Regions from separate parts of the Bacillus sp. 1NLA3E genome, predicted to be linked through region 1. Evidence: riboswitches for the same ligand, from Rfam matches in the RefSeq annotation. Region 1 holds a riboswitch; the other holds the start of a gene.
What was found. Region 1 has a riboswitch for cobalamin ahead of B1NLA3E_RS04715 (DUF4430 domain-containing protein). Riboswitches for the same ligand answer to the same signal wherever they lie in the genome.

Region 1 (7,762 bases):
CAATCGCCATTTCTGTTTTTGGAGCGAGTTCGCAATGAGGTATCACTCTTTAATGGAGTTACAGATTCATCAATGTTGCACGAAGTTGAATGGAGATTTCTCCAAGCTGGCAAGCTCCTCGAAAGAACCGAAAATACTGTTCGGATTATCCAGAAGTTATTTTTGTCATTAGAAGAAGAGAATTCAAACGAAAGTGATTATGCATATTATCATTTGAATTCTGTGTTAGAAAGCGTAGATGGTTTTGAAGCCTTCCGTAAATTTCACGCAAACCAAGTGGAGCTAGAAACGGTCATTGAATTCCTTGTTTTAAATACTGTTTTTCCTCGTTCAATTTCTTTTTCGCTTTCAGAACTTGAACGGTATTTAAAGGAAATTCAAGTTGAGCATCAATTAGAACACATTACCAAAGTGATTCGTCTCGTCAAACGCCAAAGAGTGTTGCTGTTTAATTGCCTAGGCAATAAGGAAAAACCGATGCACCGGGCGTTTCTGACGGAACTTCTCGCTAGCTGCAATCACATCGGCCAGGAACTTGAAAAATGTTTTTTTTATGATAGAGGGGAGGAAGTCGTAGACTGCTTTCCCAACAGGGTGGCTGAAATGGTATGAGACTAGAAATATTTCATCTAACAAGATATACATACAAGGAATCAGTGGAGGACAGTGTCAATGAGATTCGGTTAACGCCGAGAACCGATTCGCGGCAATCCCGTGTGAAGCAAATAATCTCAGTCATACCAGAAGCGGAACTATTTTCCCATGAGGATTATTTTGGGAATATAGTTCATTCCTTTACCGTTAACAAACCACATCGTGAGTTGGTCATAAAAGCACAATCAATTGTCGTGACACATGAAATCGCTCAAACGGAGGGTAGTCTTTTACCGCTCGAAAAAGAAATAGAAATCATCTATAGTGAGCTATTTGAAAATACTTTTGCAGAATACCTGCTAGGTACTTCATATACACTTCCAACACCTGAGATGAAGGAATTCGCAAACACCCTGCCGGACCTTGAATCTTCTGGAAGTGTGTATCAACTTTTAAGGGATATTATGGTTACGATATACTCAACCTTTACATATGACCCTACAGCAACAGACGTACATACAACAGTAGTAGAAACAATAAAGCTGAAAAGAGGAGTTTGCCAGGACTTTGCTCATTTAATGATTGCTGTTTGCCGAATGAAAGGTATTCCAGCAAGATATATAAGTGGTTACCATTTTATTGGTGATCTGCAAGGAGGGCACGCTGATTTTACCCAAGCCTCTCATGCTTGGGTAGAAGCTTACGTACCAGGAGTTGGTTGGTTAGGTTTTGACCCTACTAATAATGGATTAATGGATTGGCGCTATGTGAAAATCGGGCACGGAAGAGATTATAACGATATCGTCCCTGTTAAAGGAGTGTATAGCGGTACCTCGAAACAAACATTATCAGTTGAGGTAGATGTTAGAGTATTAAACGATGAATGAACCGAAGAAGTTATAAAAAAACCGCATCGGGTAGGGGATGCGGTTTTGGTATGATGAAGGGATTCAAACTAAGATAGTATCTTAGGAGACCCTTTTCATATGTTTAAATTGTCCTTTTGAAAGAACTGTTTTCTCAAGGCGATGAGCTAGTATACCGGCGAAAACTGCTAGGATAATATCTTTAGGCAATGGAACGACCATCCACATCCAAGCCATTTTATATGTGAATCCTTCTGGGGCAGAAGCCCAAAACTTGTATGCATAATACATTAAATTTGTTCCAAGAACATAGTTGATGACTAATCCAACTAATGCTGCAGTGATAAATGTAGGTAAACTTTGTTTCTTTTCAACAATTTTACCGCAAACATAAGCAACTAAAATATATGAAACAATAAATCCGAAAGTTGGCTTAACAATCGTAGCAAAACCACCCCCGAATTGAGCAAAGACAGGAACACCTACAAGTCCAACAAATGTATACACTGTTAAGGCAATCGCTCCAAGGCGGCTCCCAAGTATGACTCCAGCTAAAATCGCAAAGAAAGTTTGTAAAGTTATAGGCACCCCGCCAATAACCATGAACGGAACAAACGATGTAATGTTTGCGCCGATAGCCATTAAGGCAACAAAAACTCCTACCATAGTTAAATCAATTGCTCTAAGTTTTTTATTCATTTCTATATCCCCCAAAATCTATTTATAGATAAAGAATAATGCGAAAGTTTATTTTTTGTCAACTAAAAAAATCAAAAGGTTGACATATATAGTGGTAGGAACATAAAAATCAGCCGAAAACTTCTTCGGCTGAATGCTTATATATTAAGTTTATTTAAACTAGAGGTTTTTGTACTTTTACGGGTTTTCCAGTTAAGAAAAAAGAGTTGGATCGACACGACTAGCACCCACTGCAGATAACTCCCGATCGTAAGCCGCTCGAATAATCCGCCGAAATCTGAATCATTGGCTACACTGATTGCCGCTGTCCCCCCAGTAATAAACACGATAAAGAAGGATATGTAGGAGTATGTCCGCAATTTGGATAGGGCTGCTTCCTTTTTCACACCCATCCCAAATAGAATAATTGATAACATGGTTAATAAGGAACAAATACTTGCCAAACCTAAATGCACTTTTCCTCCAAAGGTCATTTCAACAAAACGAGGGTCTTGGGGGAAAAAATACATTCCGCCACCTGTCAATCCAACAAAGAAAAGAGCTAGGGCAGCCGTTTTTATTTTCTTCATGTTTGGCGTTTTTAAACATAAAAACATGCCAACGCTAAATGCAATAATGAATAGATTATAGATAGCGAAAAGAATTTGTACACTCGGAATCGATTCAACATTAGAAGCAGTTATTTCACTAATTGTATTGTAAAGGTGACTGTAACTTTCGAGCTGAGACCCACCAATAATGACAGCAACTAAATACAATAAAGGGGCTAAAATTCCGAATAAGGGATAGACCTTTTTCATCCCATGTCCCTCCTATTATTAAAAGTCCTAGTTTGCCTATATCTTACCTCTATTAAGCTAGTTGATTTGTGAAATTTTTATTACTTTTGGAAAAATTAGGACTGTACCATAAACTGACTTACTTTTTAAAAAATCAGAAAATATTACAATGAAAGTCCAAATACATATACAAATGATTGGACAATTTGTATAATGATGAGTGACATAAAATTAATATTGGTATAAACAGGTGCAATGGTCTATTGAAAAATAGATTTTGTGCTTAATAGGGAAGTTTGGTGAAAGCCAACGCGGTCCCGCCACTGTAAATGGGAGCAACCTATAAAATGTCACTGTCGTTTTTTGATGGGAAGGCATAGGGAGTGATGATCATGAGCCAGGAAACCTGCCTGTTTTTTACACCAGCGGCCTACGTGGATAGGAGGGTGTTAAGTCAGGAACATTTATTTTGTTTGCTGCTTAACTAAAACAAACCTCCTCCTTAATATAGGGAGGATTTTTTTATGGATTTTTTATATTTAGAGAATGGAGAGAAGCGGATATGTTGGTTAGTAGAAAGATGAACGTATTATTGGTTGCAGTGTTTTTATTTTCTTTAATAGCTGGCGGCTTTCAAGCACCAGTTTTTGCGGCTGAAGGAGAGAATAAAGCGTCTGTAACGGTTATTGGGGACGAGGCAGCCGGAACTATGGTGGATAATCAACCAGTTCCAATTGCGGAAAATGCAACGGCTTTGGATATTTTGAGTAGCGCTGTTGGTGGGGACTTGGTAACTTCAGATACAGCTTGGGGAAAATCGCTCGACGAAATTAAAGGTTTAGCTCCTGGTCCAGAGGATACTTATTTTTGGGCTTTTTATGTAAATGGTTTTTCTTCTGATTTAGGTGCAGGAAGTTATACTGCTCAAAATGGAGATCATTATACTTTCCGCTATGAGGATTGGAATAAACCTGTCAGTGCTTCCATTAAAGTAATTGGTAAAAATAAAGAAGTAATTAACGAATCTAAATATAATTCATTCGTAGGTAAAGTAAGCGCATTACAATTATTACAGAAGTTAATGGGCAAAGAGAGAGTGTCTTTTGATAAAGATGGTTTTCTTTCTATTAATAATATAAATGCAGAAGGTACATATTACTGGGCTTTTTATGTGAATGATGAATACGCTTCTACAGGAGCAGATAGCTATTTTCTTCAACCTAATGACCAAATAACCTTTCAATATGAATCATGGGAGCAACCATCCGATAATGAAGGTGATGGGGACGGAGTACCGAATGAAAACACGGGAAATGAAAATAATCAACCACCTAGTGAACCGATTGCATCCGAAACGCTTCAAAATGCAATTGATACCACTTTGACTTTGTTCCCTGATGAATATGTTGGTGAAAAAGAAGCGGTTGTCTTAAGGCAATTAGGAAAAAGTATTCCAACAAATTATTTAGATAATGTGACAAAACTTGTTATAGACAAGAAAGGTGTCATTAGAAATATTTTAGATACAGAAGGTTATATTTTAGGAATTGTTGCAGCAGGTGGAGACCCAACCAATATAGGCGGCTACAATTTAATCTCTTCAATTTATACTGGTGACGTTGTAAAACCTGGATTGAACGGAGTTGCCTATGCACTGATTGCGTTAGATAGTATGAATTTTGAAATTCCTGCTACTGCTACATGGACAAGAGAAAAATTAGTGAACTATTTATTAGACAGTCAAAATAAGGATGGTAGCTGGTCAGGAGCAAATGCAGATATTGATATTACAGCAATGGTATTACAAGCCCTTTCTCCATACAAGGATCAAGCTGGTGTTAGCGAAGCAGTGAATAAGGGTGTTGAAAATCTATCATCCGTTTATCTGAGCGGAAAAATTGACAACAGCAATACTGCAGCTCAAGTGATTATTGCTTTATCAGCTTTAGGTATAGATCCAAATGGAGAAACATTTACTAAAGGTGGTACTAGCATAGTATCATACCTTTTATCATTTAAAGTTGGAGATAATGGATTTGAATGGAAACATGGCAAAGGAATAAACATGCTTGCTTCAAGCCAAAGCCTTCAGGCTTTAGTTGCATATCAGCTATATAGAAATGGAAAAGGGTCATTATATAATTTTACTTTAGCTCCCGAAAGTCCTGCAGCAGTACAACCGACAACAGTAGCGCTTAATCAGGATGCAAAAACAGAATCTCCAGAAGGGAAGCTTCTACCGAACACGGCAACCAATATGTACAACACTATTTTCTACGGGATGCTAATCTTAATGGTAGGCATGGTAGCAGTTATTGTTATGGGAAAAAGAAAGAGCGCTTAAACATTTTTTATACAAAAAACAAGGGAGGCGAGCTTTGATGAATCGCTATTATAGAGTCGCTTTGTTTTTTCTAGCATTTGTTCTTGCCTTCAGTTTAGCTGGCTGTGGAACGGCAGCTGATTCTACTCAGAAAGCTTCAGAAAAGAAGATAGAGAAAACCGAAAAAAAAGCAAAAGAAGAGAAGAGGGATCCTGCTGAAGCCGAAGTTGCTCAAACAGAAGCAGTTTCAACAGGAACAGATTCAAGTAATGAGCAAAATGTTGCTGGGAGTGGAAATACTTCGGATACTTCCCAACCAACTACAACAAATACACCATCTCAGAAGACAGTTACCAATAATCAAACTGTAACAAACAATGCTCAAACAGCACCTGTACCAACACCAAAAGCTGCTAATCCAGTACCTGCAGCACCTGCAGCCGTAAGTAATCCGGAACCTACACATACTGTTACGATATCTATTATTGGCCCGAAAGACCGGAGAAATATTTTAGGTGCCACAAAAGTGGATATTAATACAGGTGATACTGTAATGGACGTGCTTCTTAAGATTGAAAAAAGTGAAAATATATCAGTTGAATCTAGAAATGATTATGGTTCAACTTATGTTGAGGCAATTGATGGTATTTATGAAGGTGACTATCCTGGTCAAAGCGGTTGGACCTATAAACTTAATGGCATAATGGTTCAAGAAAGTGCTGGAAAAGCAGCAGTGAAAGACGGTGACCAAATTGTTTGGGCGTACGTTGGAGGTTAAGCGAAGGAACAACCTAACAAAGAGTTTTACACATGTTCATCCACTTGTCGCAATCAGTTATTACGTGGGTGCTCTTTCTCTCATTATGCTACTTTTTCATCCAATCATCCTATCGATGGGATTGGTTATGATCTTTGCTATTCATTTTATTCAAGATCGCTGCAGAAGCTTGCAGCGATGGTTTTTTTTTATGATAGCAAGCGGCCTGATTATTATTGTTTTTAATCCTTTTTTTATTGAAAGAGGCCGTCATGTATTGTTCGAGATTTTTCAACACCGGTTTACCTTAGAGGCCGTTATGTATGGTGTTACGACAGCTTTATCAATAATTGGTGTTGTAGCTTTATTTGTATCCTACAATGAGATCATGACCCCTAATAAAATATTTTATTTATTTTCCAAGTTTCTGCCGCAATTTGCTGTTTTACTGATGTTAACGCTGCGGTTTATCCCGCTGATGAGAAGAAGGCTTGCAGAAATTTCAGCGATTCAAACGAGTAAAGGGATTTCTGTTTTGAACGGTTCATGGAAAAATCGAGCAAAATCCGGCTTATTATATGTTCAAGTGTTATTAACATATTCACTAGAAGAAGCCATTCAAACTGCCGATTCGATGAATGCCAGAGGGTACGGGCAGGGCAGTCGCTCAACCTATGAATATTTCAGATTTAAAAAGACGGATGCGGTCGCTATGATTTATTTACTGATGATCTTTATTTTTACGTTACATGGGCGTTTTTCTGGTCACGGCTTTTTAACGATATATCCAATGATGGAGTCGGTTCGTCTTTCGGTTATGGATTTGATTTTGATGGGTGAATTTCTATTGTTTTTAGGATTTCCACTTTTTGTTGATATAGGAGGGATCATTCGATGGCGCAAATTGAATTAAACAATATAACTTTTACATATCCAGAAACGGAAACTCCAGCCCTTAAAAATCTATCCCTCCAAATTGAAAAGGGTCAATTTGTTGTTCTTTTTGGAGCTTCAGGTAGTGGGAAAAGCACACTACTGCGGCTATTGAAAAAAGAAATAAGACCCCACGGTGAGTTAAAAGGGGACATTATTATTAATGGACGATCAAGACAAGAGTCTGATGCTGGGGCAAATGAAATTGGCTTTGTTTTTCAAGATCCAGAGAACCAGGTTGTAGCTGAGAATGTCCTCCAAGAAATCGTGTTCGGGCTTGAAAACATGGGATTGTCTACAACAGAAATGAGAAGCCGAGTAGCTGAAATGGTCCATTTCTTCGGTGCGGAATCCCTTTTAGATCGTAAAACTCATGAGCTTTCGGGAGGAAAGAAGCAACAGATTAATTTAGCATCAGTTTTGTTAATGCAACCAAACATTCTTCTTTTAGACGAACCAACGGCACAGCTTGATCCGGTTAGTGCAAGAGAATTACTTGATATGCTCGTTCGACTGAATGATGAGTTTGGGATGACGATTGTGGTAGCTGAGCACAGGTTAGAAGAGTTGTTCACGGTTTCTGATAAAATCGTCATGATGGAACAAGGTAAAATTACCCATGAGGGCGCACCAAAGCAGATGATGGAAATGCTTTGGAATTCCTCTAATCGTGTCTATGTACCAAGCATTCCATCTCTTTATTTGAGCATCGAAAAGAATGAGAATAGAAAAAATCCACCGCTTACTGTTAAAGAGGGGAAAAGGTGGTTCCAACAAAATGCTCTAATTGATTTGAGTACTTCCGATTCAT
Region 2 (7,762 bases), 540 kb from region 1:
AACCGATTTAATATAGGCTTCTTTATCAGGACGATAATAATTTAAGAACTTTTTACAATTTTCTTCTGTTCGGGAATATAAACATATACGTGCTGCAATAAGCTTATGTTCTTCAATAGAAATGGACGAGGCTCGATTTTTGCGCAATTTATAAAGTAGTTTGCCTAAATGCTTAGGCATGAAATGAAAGGTACTGACCAATATTAATGACCGGCACATTTTAGGTGCACAGCGATAAATCTCTTGAGCCACAAGGCCTCCCATTGATAATCCACAAATATGAGCGCTTTCAATTTGAAGTTCCTTTAGGATTGAAAGTATATCATCAGCAAAATTTCTCATCGAGATTCCTTCTGTATTTTTATGATCACCGTGTCCACGTAAATCTGGGATAATGAGGTCATATTGATCGGATAGTTCAAACTGATCGTTCCAGCCTTCTTTCATTTCTCCAAGACCATGAATAAGGATTAAAGGCTCACCAGCACCCGCGCCGAGCCGTAAATAAGGAATACCAGAATTACTTGTGAGGAAATTTTCCAATGTTAAACCCCTCCAACTGATTTTTATTACACCTTATTCCCGTTTCCTGTGAAGAGTAATCAATTTTAAAAATATTATTAATTTATATATATGTTTAATTTGACAGAAAATTGCCTATAGGTGTAAAATACATATATAGACAAGTGGAGGTGGAAAGCACTTGGCAAAAGATAATGAAAATCAAGCCATTCAGCCATCGAAAAATTTTGTAATGCCGTTCATATTATTGCTTCTTAGCAAAATGTCTCTTCATGGATATGAGCTAAATCAGAAGCTGCAAGCATTCGGCTTTCATACCATTGACCAAGGCAACTTATATCGGCTGTTACGTCAACTTGAAAAAGAAGATTTAGTAAAATCAGAATGGGATACAACCGGTGCTGGCCCGGCAAAAAGGCGTTACACGATTACTTCAGTAGGTGTTTCATACTTGAAGGGCTATGCAAATCAACTAGAAGGTTACCAATCTATGTTAGACCAATTTTTTAACATGTATTCTAGTTTTCTTGAGCTCTATATCCCTTCTTTTAAAACAGAAGGATACAATAGGGAAAAAAATGCGGACAAGGGGAGAAATCATAATGAATCCGAAGAAGAATGAACAAGTAGAGGTTTTAAAAACAGCTCAAAAAAGAACTGAGCCTAAAGCAGAAACAAATGCGACGGAATTATTTGTTGAAACAGTTTGGGATCAATATGAAGAAAGTTTAGAGAGATCAAACCAATTTAGCGAAGATCGTGAAGATGCTTATCTGAAATCTCTTAAAGAAGTGATTAAATTAAATCAAGAGTTCAGAAAATCATTAAGCAGTATATATCGTGAATCAAAAGAAACAAACAGCGAGATTGTTAAAGGGGTTAGCAATTTTGCAAGTAAGAATGGCGTGAAAGATGAATTAAACTTTTCTGAGCTGACAGACCAATTAAACGACGTGTCAACTCGCTTTGAAAAAATCGCATTAACACCAATTAAATCTACTTTTGATCTATTAGATCGTTTTGAAAAAGGAATCGAAGAAAACAGTGAATCATTCATCCAATATTCACGTGAAAGAAGAGGCGGATGGCAAAAGGTTACGAATGAATATGCTAAACTAGCTCGTGACAGCCAAAAAAACCTTCTTAATCGCTTTGAAGAAAGCTTTAAAATACTAACTAGCATTAAATAAAATACCTGAGGCTTAGCCTTGGTTGTTTAGTACATTAGCGTATTATCGCGACATATGGTGCCTGACCCCCGGTGCGTTACCGCATAAACGTAGTGGGGGTCAGGCACTTATTCTTTGTTTGTTTTTTCTTTGTCGTGAGTTTTTGATGATTACTTTCCAGATGTCTGAGCCAATCAGAACGCCTGCTATAATTAATAGGAAGCCAATAATCTGGGTAGCAACAATTTGTTCATTTAAGAAGATGACTGCACTGATGAGGGCAAAGAATGGATTTAAATTAATAAAAACGGATGCTTCAGCAGCCCCAATTTGGCCTATTGCAAAGTTGTAGACCATATGACCTAGTGCGGTTGCAATAAAAGCAGAAGCAAAAAATACCATCCAGATGTTAAATGACCCTTCCGCTAAACTGTTAAGACCGTTTGGCTCCTCCACTAAGCTAATCAGAAATAAAACCCCAGAACCAATTAAAAGCATATAACCTGTCATAAGCCTTGGATCTAAGGATCTGGATATCTTACTGATAAAAATAAAGCTGATTGCCTGTGAAAGAATTGCCAGAAATACATAAAGATCCCCGATTGACACCGAACCGATACTTCCATTTTTCAAAACCACTAAGGCTACTCCTGTGAACCCAAGTATTACGCCAACAATTCGAGCCATCGTAATCGAGCTTCCTAAAAAGATAATTGCTAGAATAGTTGTTAATAAAGGTCCCAATCCTAGAATAAGTCCACCATTCGAGGCAGTCGTGGTTTTAAGTCCAATCGATAAAAAGTAATGATGGCCAACAACATTAAAAATGGCCCCGATGATGATAAATTTAAATTCCCTTTTTGACGGAAGTCGTACTTTTTTCATTAAGGCAAGAATGATAAACACACAAACTCCAGCAGTAAAGATACGAAAAGCTGTCACAGTCACTGGCATAAAGGTTGTTACAATTAATTTTGTAGCGATGACATTTAATCCCCAAGCTGCCATAACCAAAATTAAGGTTAAGTAAATCAATTTCTTATTTCGTGTTACCAATACTTTCACTTCTTTCAATTCAGTTAGTTCGAGATTTTTTACATGATAATAATCATTGTAATATAAAAGTATTTAATATGGTGGGAAAATTTTTGGAAATAGATTACCTGGCAATCCATTCCTAACAGCAAAGCAAGGATATCAATTTCATCGAAGTGGTATAAATGGAAATGTAAGCGTTACATAAACATTAGCAAAAAGTTCACAGGAAGCTTAAATAAAATGAGTTAAAATAATGAAGGGTAAATATATCTGTTACGTACTTCACAAAAAATTATATTTAAAATATTATTTCTGGTCTTTGAAAGGAACTGATCAACATGTCGTTTTACAAGCCGGAACAAATTGCCAGCATTACGGTTGAGAATGGGACGAAAAAAACAAAATATCCATTGTTGAAAACTGTAATATTGGGGTTCCAGGCAGGCGCATTTATCTCATTAGGATACCTGCTTTTTATTCGTGTTACCGCTACATTAACAGGAGATTTTGCCGGGATTGGCTCTATTTTAGGAGCATCTCTTTTTCCAATCGGACTTATTTTAACTTTAATTGCAGGCGGAGAACTATTAACCGGAAATATGATGGCTGTACCATTAGCCAGGCTGGCAGGGAAAATAACTACAAAACAGCTGATCTATAATTGGTTTTTAATCACGGTTAGTAATTTTATTGGAGCTATTTTTGTAGCTTATGTTTTTGGTCATATTGTTGGACTCACCGAAACTGCTCCTTTTTTAGAAAAAACGGTAAGTATCGCAGAACATAAGTTAGATGTTACTTTTGCACAAGCTTTCTTCTCAGGAATTGGCTGCAATTGGCTGGTTGCTGCTGCAGTTTGGTTATCCTACGGTTCAGAGGATATGACGGGAAAAATTCTTGGAATTTGGTTCCCGACGATGACTTTTGTGGCAATTGGATTTCAACACGTTGTGGCAAATATGTTTGTCATTCCGGCGGCTATTTTTGCAGGTCACTTCACTTGGATTGAATATCTTCATAACTTCGTTCCTGTCTTTTTAGGAAATGCAGTTGGGGGATCAGTCTTTGTTGCCCTAGCTTATTATCAAGCATATAAGAAAAGCCTTGTGAAAATTGAGCCTCAAGTACAAAAATCAAATGTTTCTGCCATAAAGAGAGGCGGAATGTAATGACTGGGGTATCGCTCACTGCCCTATTGATCAGGTTCCTTCTAGGTGGAACCGCCGTCGTTGTCGCCACCCTTGTGGCAAGGAAGCTTGGAGAAAAGGCAGGCGGAATCTTTGCTGCATTTCCAGCTGTTTATCTGGCTGCATTACTAACGAATCGCTTGGATTTTAATGGAGAAGAGTTGATTAGTCATTCTATTCTTCTGTCCAAAGGGGCAATGATTGGCATGGGGATTAATATTCTAGTGGCGATTGTTGCTGGTTATATATTACCGAGACAAGGGTGGAAGCTTGGGCTTGTTCAAACCGTTTTATGCTGGTTTGCCGTATCGATTGTGGTCGTATTCCTCACATCACATACTTTTTAAAAGGTGGGAATCATGAATAAACATGATTTGTTAATTCGATTTTTACTTGGCGGGACTGCCGTCATGTTCAGCTATCTAGTCACGGTATTTTCACCATGGAAGATATTAGCGGGAATTTTTGCCGCGTTTCCAGCTGTAATGCTTACCGCAGTATTAATGGTCGGGATTGCATCCGGGTCAAAAAAGGCAGCAAGAATTGCTAGCGGGTCAGTATTTGGAATGATTGGTGGAGTTGTTTGCGTTTTAACGGTTTTACTGGTTTTACAAATGAGTCATCAATGGATGTTAAGCATTATCTTAGGACTGGCATTATGGCTTGGAAGCTCTATATCGATCGCCTTATTTAGAGATAAACTAAAAACCCGTGTAGTCCGGAGCAATTTCATAGGAAAAGCGGAAGCGCTTGGTAAATGAAGTCCACAAGTCATTTAGCGGCTTGAGCAGGACAATTAAAGAAAAAAGGTCTGATTCCAAAATCTGGATTCAGACCTTTTTTTAAAGTCTGTGTTAAAGCTCAATGTTGATTTTTTGCACAAAGTTGATTGAAAGCGGAAATCAACACTCTAATTTAACACAGCCTAAAAATAAATAGGCTAACGCTGTAAAATAAACTACAGTTATTATATGATCATATATATTAAAGGTTAAAGGATGAGGAATTTGAAAAAGCAGAATAAGGTAGGTTTGTTGGTTGACGTTGAGACAACTGGATTAGGTCCAGATTCTGATGAAATAATTGAAATAGCTTTAAATTTATTCTCTTATCGAGAAGAAACAGGCGAAATAATCGACATTCTAGACCAAGACTCGTTTTTACGAGAACCGCTATCTGCATCGGCCATTAGAAATTATGACAATGCTTACCGAGTTCACGGGATCCCATTTGAATTAGTTGCTGGAAAAAGCTTTTTGGATGGGAAAATTAAATCGTACTTTAGTCAATCAGATGCGGTTTTTGCTCATAATGCTTCTTTCGACCGAAGTTTCCTTTATCGAATGTATCCGGAAGTGAATGAATTAAATTGGTATTGTACGATGAGAAGTATTAAATGGAAGGGTTACGGTTTTCCGAATAGTAAGCTACTAACCTTATTGAGTGCACATAATATTACCGATTATCAAACACATAGAGCTCTTGATGATATTACCTATTTAATGGAGTTGTTAAAAAAATCAAATCCAAATGGAGATCTCTACCTGAGAGAGGCACTTGAATATGGCCCGATGCGAAGATATCAACCTGCAACAGCCAAAATAAAGAGAATCCATCTTTGATATGAAACAACTATTTTCCAAATTATTCATTTAGTTGTTGAAAAATGGAGAATATTAAGATAACATGTATGATAGTTTCAATTTGAAATTGTAATATCCAAAAAAGTTAATATTTTCGTAGTAAATTAAGGTGCCATTCGGCTTAATAGGGAATCTGGTAAAATCCAGAACTGCCCCCGCAACTGTAAGTGTGGACGAAAAAGGAGAACCACTGTATAAAAATACTTTTCCTTGAGGAGGTATATTGTACGGGAAGGTCCTTGAGTAGGACGATACACGAGTCAGGAGACCTAGCTTAATTGAAATGAGTTTCAACTTCTTCGGGGATTGAGGATGTGAAACGATAGCAACTTAAGAAACTATGTTTGCTTTCGTTTTATCCATCCAATTTTTGTTGGATGGATTTTTTAATTCCTTTGGAAACAACTAAATAATGTTTAGGAAAAGGTGCGCAATCGCTTGAATGGATTGCGTGAAAAGGGAAGTACGGTAATAATCCGTCACGGTACCCGCCACTGTAATGGTGAGTATCATTGCCTATTGTCACTAACATTTGTTGGGAAGACGCAATGATATGATGATCCAAAGTCAGGAGACCTGCCTTGACCTAGACACTTCTGTAAACCTACGGGCCTATGGGTGGAAGTGCTGATTGAATGCAATACAATGCTGTTTTGTATGTATGTATTTATTTATGCACCCCTACTTTGGTAGGGGTGCTTTTGGCTTTTAAAGGGGGGACGGGAAGTGAAACTTTTTACTTTTGCATTGTTAGCCATTTTATTAGGAATGAAACATGGTGTAGACGGTGACCATGTTGCGGCGATTGCCGATATGGTTGGGAGCGAGGAAAAAAAACGGAAACAAATTTCGCTCGGAGTGATGTATGCATTAGGGCATGGCACAATAGTGTTCTTGATTGGCTTGATATCCATCTATTTAGGTTTAGAAATGCCTGACTCAACCCGGGAAGTGATGGAGGGATTAGTATGCGTTACGCTGATTATTCTTGGGGGATTTATGATTTATTCGTTGTTTCGGCAAAAAGGAGATTACAAATATAAAAGCAGGGTACAGATTGTTTTCCAGTTTTTCGGGAAATTAATACAAAAAACAAACCTTATAGAAAAAGGTAAAAACCTTTCATCATTCAAAATAGGTATCTTAAGTGCAGCCATTATCGGAACCATTCATGGTATTGGGGTAGAAAGTCCAACACAAATAGCTGTACTTACAAATGTAAGTGGTGGTAATAATTTTGAAACAGCCACAGTTCAATTGATTTTGTTTGTAGTAGGATTGTTAATCTCAACCATGCTCATCGCCATATTACTGACTTGGGGATTTTTGAAAGCAAGGCTGAAAAAGAACCTTTTTCTTGTGCTCGGCTTTGTGACAGGGCTGTATAGTTTGGGGCTAGGTTTAAATATGCTCGTTGAGATCATAAAAGGGGGAGTTTGAGTTGAAAGGAAAGTTGCTGGTAATTGGATTTGGACCAGGTAGTTTTGATCATGTGACCGATCGGGCGCGTGAAGCAATCAAAGAAAGTAATATGGTGATTGGTTATAGTACGTATGTTGACTTAATAGAAGGTCTATTAACAGACCAGGAGATTATTAGCACGGGTATGACTGAAGAGGTGAGCCGGGCCCAGGAGGCAGTTAAGCAGGCCGAACTTGGTAACAAAGTGGCGGTTATTTCTAGTGGGGACGCTGGGGTGTACGGTATGGCAGGGCTAATCTATGAAGTGTTAATTGAAAAAGGCTGGAAAAAAGAGACAGGTGTTGAGGTTGAAATTATTCCAGGTATCTCGGCCATTAATTCCTGTGCATCCTTACTCGGGGCCCCCGTGATGCATGATGCTTGTACAATCAGTTTGAGTGATCATTTAACACCATGGAATTTAATTGAAAAAAGAATTGAAGCAGCTGCTAGTACTGATTTTGTCATCGCTCTTTATAATCCGAAAAGTGGAAGAAGAACGAGACAAATCGAAGAGGCCCAAAAAATTCTATTAAAATATCGTTCGCCTGAAACTCCTGTCGGATTAGTAAAAAGTGCGTATCGTGACCGCCAACAAGTGATTGTCACGAACTTAAAAGAAATGCTAGAACATGAGATTGGGATGTTAACAACAGTTATCATCGGAAATTCAGCAACATTTTTATATGAAGGATTAATGATTACACCAAGAGGATATCAGCGGAAATACACTTTAGGTCAA

Region 2: linked by a shared signal. The riboswitch ahead of B1NLA3E_RS02190 (HoxN/HupN/NixA family nickel/cobalt transporter) and the one ahead of B1NLA3E_RS04715 (DUF4430 domain-containing protein) in region 1 are both predicted to bind cobalamin.

What each region holds. Positions count from the first base shown of each region.
Region 1 covers NC_021171.1:952,352-960,113, forward strand. The annotation lists gene B1NLA3E_RS04695 (alpha-E domain-containing protein) at 1-612, shown strand, start outside; gene B1NLA3E_RS04700 (transglutaminase family protein) at 609-1,481, shown strand; gene B1NLA3E_RS04705 (biotin transporter BioY) at 1,563-2,159, opposite strand; gene B1NLA3E_RS04710 (DUF998 domain-containing protein) at 2,297-2,959, opposite strand; cobalamin riboswitch at 3,170-3,366, shown strand; gene B1NLA3E_RS04715 (DUF4430 domain-containing protein) at 3,501-5,282, shown strand; gene B1NLA3E_RS04720 (DUF4430 domain-containing protein) at 5,320-6,039, shown strand; gene B1NLA3E_RS04725 (energy-coupling factor transporter transmembrane component T) at 6,005-6,931, shown strand; gene B1NLA3E_RS04730 (ABC transporter ATP-binding protein) at 6,913-7,762, shown strand, end outside.
Region 2 covers NC_021171.1:411,874-419,635, forward strand. The annotation lists gene B1NLA3E_RS02150 (alpha/beta fold hydrolase) at 1-543, opposite strand, end outside; gene B1NLA3E_RS02155 (helix-turn-helix transcriptional regulator) at 704-1,144, shown strand; gene B1NLA3E_RS02160 (hypothetical protein) at 1,125-1,712, shown strand; gene B1NLA3E_RS02165 (DMT family transporter) at 1,812-2,756, opposite strand; gene B1NLA3E_RS02170 (formate/nitrite transporter family protein) at 3,068-3,898, shown strand; gene B1NLA3E_RS02175 (DUF3147 family protein) at 3,898-4,263, shown strand; gene B1NLA3E_RS02180 (DUF3147 family protein) at 4,276-4,677, shown strand; gene B1NLA3E_RS02185 (exonuclease domain-containing protein) at 4,915-5,538, shown strand; cobalamin riboswitch at 5,650-5,850, shown strand; cobalamin riboswitch at 5,967-6,157, shown strand; gene B1NLA3E_RS02190 (HoxN/HupN/NixA family nickel/cobalt transporter) at 6,286-6,999, shown strand; gene cobJ (precorrin-3B C(17)-methyltransferase) at 7,001-7,762, shown strand, end outside.